3 regions of the Pseudoalteromonas sp. LC2018020214 genome follow, and region 3 is predicted to be linked to each of the others. Evidence: predicted binding sites of a transcription regulator. Region 3 holds the regulator's gene; each other region holds the start of a gene.
What was found. Region 3 encodes LexA, which represses DNA repair genes until DNA is damaged. Its sites were predicted from a motif close to TACTGTATNNNNATACAGTA; they were not measured.

Region 1 (3,289 bases), 140 kb from region 3:
GCATTAAACGTTTTATCTGCAACGGCGGAAGCCGCTAATATTTCTAGCGTTTGTTTAAAGTCATCCGCTTGTTGAGCATTACTAAGCTCAGCTTCAAGTTGCTTTGCTAAGTCTTCGTAGCTAGTTTTGCCGTCAATTCTAAGCGATAGACCAAAATGAAAAATATCAACCAACTCTAAAATAACTTGTTCAGTATCTGGTGTTTGTTTTTTCCACCACTTCCAACCATGATGATCCAGCATTTCAGCGCACTCAACCCAAATAGCGCGGTACCATTCGAATCCTTGAGTAAACCATTGCTCATGTACTTTAGTGTTCATGGCATTTTGCATTTCTAGCATAACTACTAGCTTGTTTAAATTGGCAGACATATTCATTCCTGTCGTTTTTGATTAGTGTAATAGTACAGATAAAGGAAGCTTAACGCATCAGCACTATCTTAATATGTAGTTTACTTTGAGCCGCTAAATTCAGCCCATGAATCAATTAAATCAATGAAATCTTCAAAGCCACAACCACTACTTAAACCATTTTCTTCAAGCGCTAAATCGTCATCTTGATACGCTATTAGGTCTTCACTGTCTTGATGAAGCGCATGGGCTTCAAATAGTGCTTCGTCTTTGGTTAATATTAAATCTATTTCTTGGCCTTTTAGCGTTAGCGGCTCATAGCTTGAACTCACCGATGCAATAAGCGCTTGAACCATAGCTACTTTGTCTTTGCCTATTTCTTCGTTTAGCCAGCGACCAATAATAGCGTGTTCACTACTTATTTTAATACGTAGCCCACTAATAGGGTCGCGAATAAATTGATATTCCATAGGATTTGCCTGTAAATCTTTAATTGCGTAATTATATACGTAAACGCCCGTAAACCACAGGACATATAAAGTAAAATAGCGCCACAAGGGCGCTATTTTATTCAACTTTAAAGCAGTTAACTTCGCGATCTATAACGCGCTGCGTCAATAATCGACCATAAGTAAATAATAGGCACTAGTACAAAACCTACAAGCACATAAATTAGTGCGTAACTTATTATAATAGCGAGTGCAAAAAATATAGCCGCTAAAATACGCCCTTGCACTAACTGCCCTAAACCAGGAAAAAATATATTACATAATGCTGCGATTACGTTACCGCCAGAACCTTGATCTGCCATACTAACCTCTGTATTTGTTTGATTTTATAATTATTTACTTACACACTCTATGCCAATTTATTAAAGCTTACAAATCAAATAGTTAAATTGGTCTAGATTTAGAGAGTTAGTAAATTTTGCTAACTTTAGGTCAAATTAGCAATTTTTATTGTGCGTTTACGCTTTTTTGTTTGTTCAAAAAATTATCAAGTTACTCGTTTTTAAGGCTATTTTATAAATAGCTGTTTATAAAAACAGTATTTTATTTAGCCTAACAAAAACACCTGTTATACTGCCCACAATATTGATTAAAAAGGCGTAACGATGGACGTTTCACAATTACTCGATGGCTTAAATGACAAACAACGCGATGCCGTTGCAGCCCCACTACAAAACATGCTGGTATTAGCAGGTGCTGGGTCTGGTAAAACACGAGTGTTAGTTCATCGTATTGCGTGGCTTATGCAAGTTGAGCAAGCATCTGCTTACAGTATTTTTGCCGTAACCTTTACTAATAAAGCGGCTAAAGAAATGCGCAGCCGCGTTGAAGAAACACTAAAAGCCCCTGTAGGTGGTATGTGGATTGGTACGTTCCATGGTTTGTCGCATCGTATTTTACGTGCTCATCACCGTGAAGCTAACTTACCAGAAGCCTTTCAAATTTTAGACTCTGACGATCAACTTCGGATGATCAAGCGCTTATTAAAATCGATGAATATCGATGATAAAAAATGGCCCGCCAAACAATTTGGCTGGTACATCAGCGCTAAAAAAGATGAAGCACTTCGCCCTAAAGATATTCAAGCATACGATATTAACGAGCAAATGATGCTGCGTGTTTACGCCGCCTACCAAGAGGCCTGTGATAGAGCAGGCCTAGTAGATTTTGCCGAAATATTACTACGCAGCTACGAAGTGTTAAAAAATAACCCAACGTTACTGCGTCATTATCAGCAACGCTTTGCACATATGCTCGTAGACGAGTTCCAAGATACAAATACCATTCAATATGCTTGGTTAAAGTTACTTGCAGGCGATACAAGCAGTATCATGATTGTAGGCGACGATGACCAAAGTATTTACGGTTGGCGCGGTGCTAAAATCGAAAATATTAAACGATTTTTAACTGACTTTAGCGCAGAAACCATTCGTCTTGAACAAAACTACCGTTCAACAGCAACTATTTTGAAAGCGTCTAATGCATTAATTCAAAATAACTCAGAGCGTATGGGTAAAAGCTTATGGACCGACGGTAACGATGGCGAGCCAATTTCTATTTATGCGGCATTTAATGAGTTAGACGAAGCACGCTTTGTAAGTAGCAAACTACGAAGCTGGTTAAATGCAGGTAATGCCCTACAAGATGCCGCAATTTTATACCGTAGTAACGCGCAATCTCGTGTACTCGAGGAGGCCATGCTGCAAGAAGGCTTAAAATACCGTATTTATGGGGGTATGCGATTCTTCGAACGACAAGAAATTAAAGATGCGTTGTCGTACTTACGCCTAGTAGGTAATCGTCAAGACGATGCCGCGTTTGAGCGTGTAATTAATACGCCAGCACGCGGTATTGGCGATAAAACATTGAGCCATATACGCGATTGTGCACGAGCAGAATCGTTACCGCTTTGGTATGCCGCAAAAGCAATTGTAGAACAACAGCATTTATCTGGTCGTGCTTCTGGTGCAGTAAGTAAGTTTGTAGAACTCGTTGAACAAATAGAAGATAAAATTAGCGACCTAACTTTGCATGAGCAAGCCAAGTACACAATTCAAACCTCAGGCTTGATGGCAATGTACCAAGCCGAAAAAGGTGAAAAAGGCCGTGCTCGCGTAGAAAACTTAGAAGAGCTAATTAGCGCTTGTGATCAGTATGAGCTGCCTGAAGACGAAGAGTACAGCTCACCTTTACAAGGCTTTTTAGCCCATACGTCACTTGAGTCAGGTGAAGGACAAGCAGAAGAACACGAAGACGCCGTACAAATGATGACGCTTCACTCAGCTAAAGGCTTAGAGTTTCCGCTAGTGTTTATGGTAGGCGTAGAAGAAGGCATGTTCCCTTCTCAGCAAAGCAACGAAGAGTCGGGTCGCTTAGAAGAAGAGCGCCGCCTTTGTTATGTAGGCATGACACGAGCAATGGATAAGTTAT
Region 2 (3,289 bases), 1.3 Mb from region 3:
AGCTGTGGTAATTATTGTTTTCTTTACTCTTTATACTTCATCTGGTGTTGTCGCTGGTGGTAAATTGTTTGAAAGTTCATTTGGTTTAACTTATGAGATGGGTTTATACATTACAACGGGCGTAGTTGTTTTATATACCTTGTTTGGTGGTTTTTTAGCTGTAAGCTTAACTGACTTTGTGCAAGGTTGTATTATGTTTATTGCACTTATTCTAGTACCAACGGTTGCATACTCTTTGCTTGAACAACCTTTAGAATCAACTTTACATAGCGTAAATCCAGATATGCTTAACTGGATTGGTGCAGGTTCTGCATTAGGTATTATTTCTGCAATGGCTTGGGGTTTAGGTTATTTTGGCCAACCACATATCATTGTTCGTTTTATGTCGGTACGTAGTGTTAAAGATATGCCTAAAGCACGCCGTATTGGTATGACATGGATGATTGTTGCTGCCATTGGTGCTGTTGGTACTGGTATATTTGGTGCAGCTTATACTTATGAGAACAACATTGTAGTTGAAGACCCTGAAACAATTTTCTTAATTCTTTCTGAATTGCTGTTCCACCCACTTATTGCTGGCTTTTTACTTGCTGCAATTTTGGCTGCGATTATGAGTACTATCTCATCTCAATTATTGGTTAGTTCAAGTTCATTAACAGAAGATTTCTATAAAACATTCTTACGTAAAGATGCCAGTGATAAAGAGCTAGTTGCTGTTGGCCGTATAAGTGTTGCCGTAGTTGCTATGTTCGCTATTTATTTAGCTTACGACAGAGATAGCTCTATTTTAGACCTAGTAAGTAATGCGTGGGCTGGCTTTGGTGCTGCGTTTGGACCACTTGTATTGTTTAGCCTTTATTGGAAACGCATGAACTTTGCTGGTGCGTTAGCTGGTATGTTAGTAGGCGCATTTACTGTGCTAATTTGGATATATGGACCATTTACTATCAATGGTGAAAGCTTAAGTAGCTTTATGTACGAAATAGTACCTGGCTTTATTTTAGCAAGTATTGCAATTGTTGTTGTTAGCTTAGTAACAAAAGAGCCTGAGCAAAACATCACTGCTTTATTTGATGAAGTAGAAAAAGAGCTTTAATTAGCAATTACTATTTATTTTAAAATGAGTAGTAATTAATACCAATCTGCAATAATACTTAATCATTTTGCGGGGCTAAACGTGTTGCTATCGGTGTTAAAAAATTCTCATTTAGAATAACTAAATATCGAATTTTTGCCTAGCTACCAACACGTTTTTCCACCCTCAAAGAGATCACTTAATTAAGCGAATTGGTATAATAAAAAAAGGGAGCAACTTAGTTGCTCCCTTTTTTATTTAGTTTGTCCCGTTCGAGGAGGGAACATTCTATGAATTAACTTACTTTTTTATCGTTGTTATCTTCAATTGATGCAACGTTATCTGACTTTTTACTTTTTGCTGGCGCTTTGGTAACAGCTGGATCTTTGCCACCTTTTAATATGGTCATAAAATCATCTTTGCTTTTCGCTATTTCTAAAGCAAGTGATTCAATTTGTTGCTCACTAAGCGGTACGTCTACCTTTTCTAGCATCAGCTCAAGTGATTCTGCTATATCGAGCATCTTGTCATAAGCATCCGCTTCTTTTTTGGTAGTAAACGTCATACGCTCGACTCCGTTTCGTTCTACAACATATTTAACAACAACAGCCATGATTTCTCCTGCAAAATTGCTTGGCACCGTGGTTTTTAAAAAACCATTAGATTACTGTTTTTATGTACAGTAATGGTTTGTAAGTAAATTTGCAAGCGCGAAGTATTAATTTTTAGGTGTCTTAAATTTGACAAAAAACGGTAACTTTACTTTAGTTAAGCAATCACTTTGTTGTACCAGCTGCATTTTCAGGATTTCGGATCATAGTGATAATGCGTTTAGGTACACTTTAAGTGATGAACTCTACAGTTCCTTATTTATTGATTTCCTGAGCAATACTCAAAATTAAGAAAAGAAGAATAAGGGCAAGTTTAATGAAAACGTTAAAAAATTTACTCATCATAAGTTTATTATGTTTACTACCCGCGACTACCGCGTACGCACAATTATCAGAAGTAACTAAGCAAATGCCTCAAGCTGAGGCAATTAGTATAAATAATGCTGATACAGAGATGCTTGCTAAGTTACCAGGTATAGGTAAGAAAAAAGCGCAGGCAATTGTGGATTATCGTGAAGAAAATGGCAAATTTAAAAGCGTTAGTGATTTATCGCAAGTTAAAGGGATTGGCAAAAAACTTTTAGCTAAATTAGAGGGGAAACTTTCACTTTAATATTTCTAAATAGTAATCAGGGTGCTAGGCGCCCTGATTAAATTGTTTTAGTGCATCGCTTAAGTGCTTTTTAGCAAAGTTAATTTCAATAGGTGTAGTTAATAGTGGATAGCACAATCCGCCAAGTATCAAAAATGGTATTAATATCCAACCTTTAAATACAGTGAATATTAAAAATAGTGGGCTAAGTAATAGCAACTTTATAATACGCAATAGAACTTTATCAGTTGGCGATAGCTTGCTTAATGCAAGCGCAATTACGTCTTGACGCTGGCGTACTTTTAAATGCTTAAGCTGGTCTAATTGGCTTGAAAAAAATGTAAACATATCAAATCGACTTTTTAATTAACAAACGGGCAATAATTATAATAAATAGCGTTAGTGAGAAAATCCCAAATATCACTTCCATCCAAGCAGGCATGCTCATGCCAACAAACTGCCAATCTATATTTCCACAATCTCCGGTAGCTTGAAAAAAGCTAGGTATCCATTCATGTAGTGGCATAAATGATGGGAAATTTGGTTCAAACTCGCAGCTAAATGCAAAAGGGTCTGTGGTGGTTTGCATATCAATATGTTCGCGAGCAATTAAGTATCCCCAAACACTCGATATCCCCCAAATAACATACGCTATCATACGCACAGTTTTACTTTGTGGTTTACTCGAGCCTACAATCCCTGCGCCTAATAAACCCAATACTGCAGTGCGTTGATATATACACATTATGCAAGGCGCTAACCCCATTTTGTATTGAAAGAAAAGAGCGGTAACTTCAAGTAAAAAAACGATAGCTGTAAATAAAAGCCACGGGGTTCGTTTGGTAGGTAATTGTGCAAGCCAGTTCATAAAAATTCCGCGTTTTAATAGGACGTTAGATTATGACGTAGGATAAAGTATGCAGCAACAAAAAGGAAAAAAAAGCTACCGAAGTCGCTTTTTATAAGATGAAATTAATGACTACTCAATTCAGCCTTAGCAAAGGTTAAAGA
Region 3 (3,289 bases):
AGAGGCTAGTTTATTACATTAATGGGATAAGTTACTGCGACATTTTGTCGCAGTTTAAACTATAGCTTACTGTAATCATTTAAAAATAAAAAAGATTACACTTAAATCCCTAACATGACTTATCTGTTTAATTGAGCTGGATGTTTGATATCCAGCTAGCTTTAAATGCTAAAAAATACTTAAAAGCTGCGAAATATCCATATAAAGTGGTTAATAGAGCATAGTTGATTTGGTATAACGGTAAAACTGCGTTAAAGTTTGCAATGAAATTATTAGAGGATAAATACGAAACGATGTCGGAAATTCAATTTTTAAATGTAGATCTTGAGCTTGAATCAAAGCAAGATATTAGTTTGCTAGTGGCGGACTTGAAAAAAGTCGCGACGATTTTACATTATGACAAAGACGAATACCGTCAACTAGCGCGTATTGAAGCTACAGGTGAGGTGAGCACACCTGATAAAGCCATAAACCATATATGTGAGCTTATTGAATCGTGTTCGCGTAACGCGCTAAAGCAATGGTTAAGCTGTTCACGTAGAACGTTTGATATTGGTTTTGAATCAGGGACTTCTCCTAAGTGCTTTAATCAAGCCTTAGATGCAGATACATTATTGCGTATATCTGCGATTGGTGCGGGTATGGAAATTACCATTTACCCAATCGAAAAGTAACTATCTTCGCTCTACGACTGCTGCGGTCATTTTTGATACGCAGCACAGCTCATTGCGGCTATTTGTAATTTTTATTTCCCACACTGAACTACGTTTGCCAATATGAAATGCTCTAGCCGTGGCTGTTAAAGTGCCGTTGCGAGATGCTTTTAAATGACTTGCGCTAATCTCCTGCCCTACACAGTAAAATTTAGTAAAATCGACAACAAAGTTAGCGGCATAGCTGGCAACTGTTTCGGCAAGTACAACGTTAGCACCGCCGTGAACCATGCCCATTGGGTTATGATGTTCAGGAATTGCCGGCATTGTGGCAACCAAATAATCATCGCCAATTTCTGTGACTTCTATCCCCATAGTTTTCATTAATGTTCCTTGGCCATTAATGCCTTGCTCTAACTGCTTGCACAGCTCTAAGGTGATGGGCTGGTACCAAATACTCATAATGTCTCCTTTGCATTTTTAATCATTTATAAACTTAGCTTTAGTTATATCCTTGAAATGTACACAAGTGAAATTACTTTAGCTATTTTAAGGCTTAATTTAAATTTGCGATTTTTATTTAACTGTATATACTCACAGTTAAATGTACTGTATGGAAAACCAGTTGTATGCGACCATTAACGAACCGCCAAGCTCAAATACTCGAACTAATTAAAGTTTTTATTAAAGACACTGGTATGCCCCCTACACGTGCTGAAATAGCGCAAACATTAGGTTTTAAAAGTGCCAATGCTGCTGAAGAACATTTAAAAGCACTTGCTAAAAAAGGCGCAATTAAAATGAAACCAGGTGCAAGCCGTGGTATCCAATTAATTGAAGAAGAAGAGCCAGAACAATTAGGTTTACCGCTTATAGGGCGTGTTGCTGCTGGTTCACCTATTTTGGCGCAAGAGCACGTTGAAAGTCACTGCAAAATCGATCCATTAATGTTTAAACCGGCTGCAGATTTTTTACTACGCGTTAACGGTATGAGCATGAAAGATATTGGTATTATGGATGGTGATTTACTTGCTGTACATCGTACTCAAACCGCTGAAAACGGACAAGTTGTTGTTGCTCGCCTAGACGAAGACGTAACTGTAAAACGTCTTGAGAAAGCGGGTCGTAAAGTATTACTTCATGCTGAAAACGACGATTTTGACTCTATTGAAGTAGATCTTGAGAATGAGTCTTTTAATATTGAAGGCTTAGCCGTTGGCGTTATAAGAAACGCTGATTGGATGTGACTTTAAAAATAGCTTTTAAACAAGCAGTTTTATAAATGCGTACTAATTAGTACGCATTTTTGTTTTAAAATTTGTACTAAAAATAGGGCGTAAACCGCCCACTGACTATTTAAGCTGTAAACTTTTTTGCACTTATATTTTCCCCCTCCGAATGCGTTAAACCCCTTTGTTTTGCTCATATTTTGAACTTTCTGTCGCCCAGTTGATTACCGATTTTTATTAATTATTCAATATCACCTGATTGTTTTTTATACTAAAACTTGCTTGTTGTTCGTTTTTTAGCTAATTGTTAATGTGCTGAGCTAATAATAACTCACAGCTTTTTAGTTTTGAGAACACACAATATACACAAACCCGTTGTTGGCGCAGCAAAACCAATCAATATTAAATGAGATTGGCTAAAAAAATAAAAATAACGAATTGGCGTTTAAGCCGTATGCCTCTTCGCTTTGCATTCGCAATAGCATCAAAGGAGCCGTCACATGGGTAAACTGACCTCTACCTTGTGGCTTATATTATGTGTTTTTTCGCACCCAGTTTTGGCTAACAGCCAATACAATATGCGCAAAGGCGTAACCGATATAAGCAATAATGTATATCAGCTGCACATGACCATATTTATAATATGTTGTGTGATTGGGGTGATAGTGTTCGCAATTATGTTTTGGGCACTTATTCATCACCGTAAATCTAAAGGGGCTGTACCTGCCCAATTTCACGAAAGCACTAAAGTAGAAATACTTTGGACTGCAATTCCGTTTGTTATTTTAATTGCTATGGCAGTACCAGCCACTAAAACCCTAATTGCAATGGAAGATGCCAGCAAAGCTGATCTCACTATTAAAATTACGGGTTCGCAATGGAAATGGCATTATGAATATATGGGCGAAGATGTAGAGTTCTACTCTATTTTATCTACCCCGCAAGATGAAATCGCGAATCTTGCAGATAAAAATCCTAACTACTTACTTGAGGTTGATAAGCCTCTTGTACTGCCAATAAATCAAAAAGTACGATTTTTAATGACTTCTGACGATGTTATTCACTCTTGGTGGGTACCTGATTTTGCAGTTAAAAAAGATGCGAACCCCGGCTTTATAAACGAAACATGGACGAACATAAACGAAGAAGGTACTTACCGAGGACAATGTGCTGAGTTGTGTGGTAAAGACCATGGCTTTATGCCCGTTGTGGTGGTCGCTAAATCTGAGGCTGATTTTAAAACATGGCTTGCAGATGCAAAGCAGGCGAAGCAGAAAGCTGCGCTGGCAGATGCCGCATTACTTGATAAAACCCTCCCAAAAGAAGAGTTAATGACTTTAGGCGAACAAGTATATATGGCTAATTGTGCAGCGTGCCATCAGCCTACGGGCATGGGCTTACCGGGTG

Region 1: uvrD (DNA helicase II) is a predicted target of LexA. The motif match lies at 1,381-1,400, and genes of this name have one in related genera.
Region 2: JG479_RS04745 (YebG family protein) is a predicted target of LexA. The motif match lies at 1,741-1,760, and genes of this name have one in related genera.

Annotation. Positions count from the first base shown of each region.
Region 1 covers NZ_CP066804.1:3,381,925-3,385,213, forward strand. Annotated here, with positions in the region: gene JG479_RS15105 (dUTP diphosphatase) at 1-371, opposite strand, end outside; gene JG479_RS15110 (YacL family protein) at 452-820, opposite strand; gene JG479_RS15115 (hypothetical protein) at 937-1,161, opposite strand; gene uvrD (DNA helicase II) at 1,465-3,289, shown strand, end outside.
Region 2 covers NZ_CP066804.1:1,095,183-1,098,471, forward strand. Annotated here, with positions in the region: gene putP (sodium/proline symporter PutP) at 1-1,096, shown strand, start outside; gene JG479_RS04745 (YebG family protein) at 1,371-1,688, opposite strand; gene JG479_RS04750 (ComEA family DNA-binding protein) at 2,003-2,299, shown strand; gene JG479_RS04755 (DUF6170 family protein) at 2,324-2,626, opposite strand; gene dsbB (disulfide bond formation protein DsbB) at 2,628-3,146, opposite strand.
Region 3 covers NZ_CP066804.1:3,523,974-3,527,262, reverse strand. Annotated here, with positions in the region: gene JG479_RS15805 (hypothetical protein) at 294-674, shown strand; gene JG479_RS15800 (PaaI family thioesterase) at 675-1,115, opposite strand; gene lexA (transcriptional repressor LexA) at 1,283-1,900, shown strand; gene coxB (cytochrome c oxidase subunit II) at 2,383-3,289, shown strand, end outside.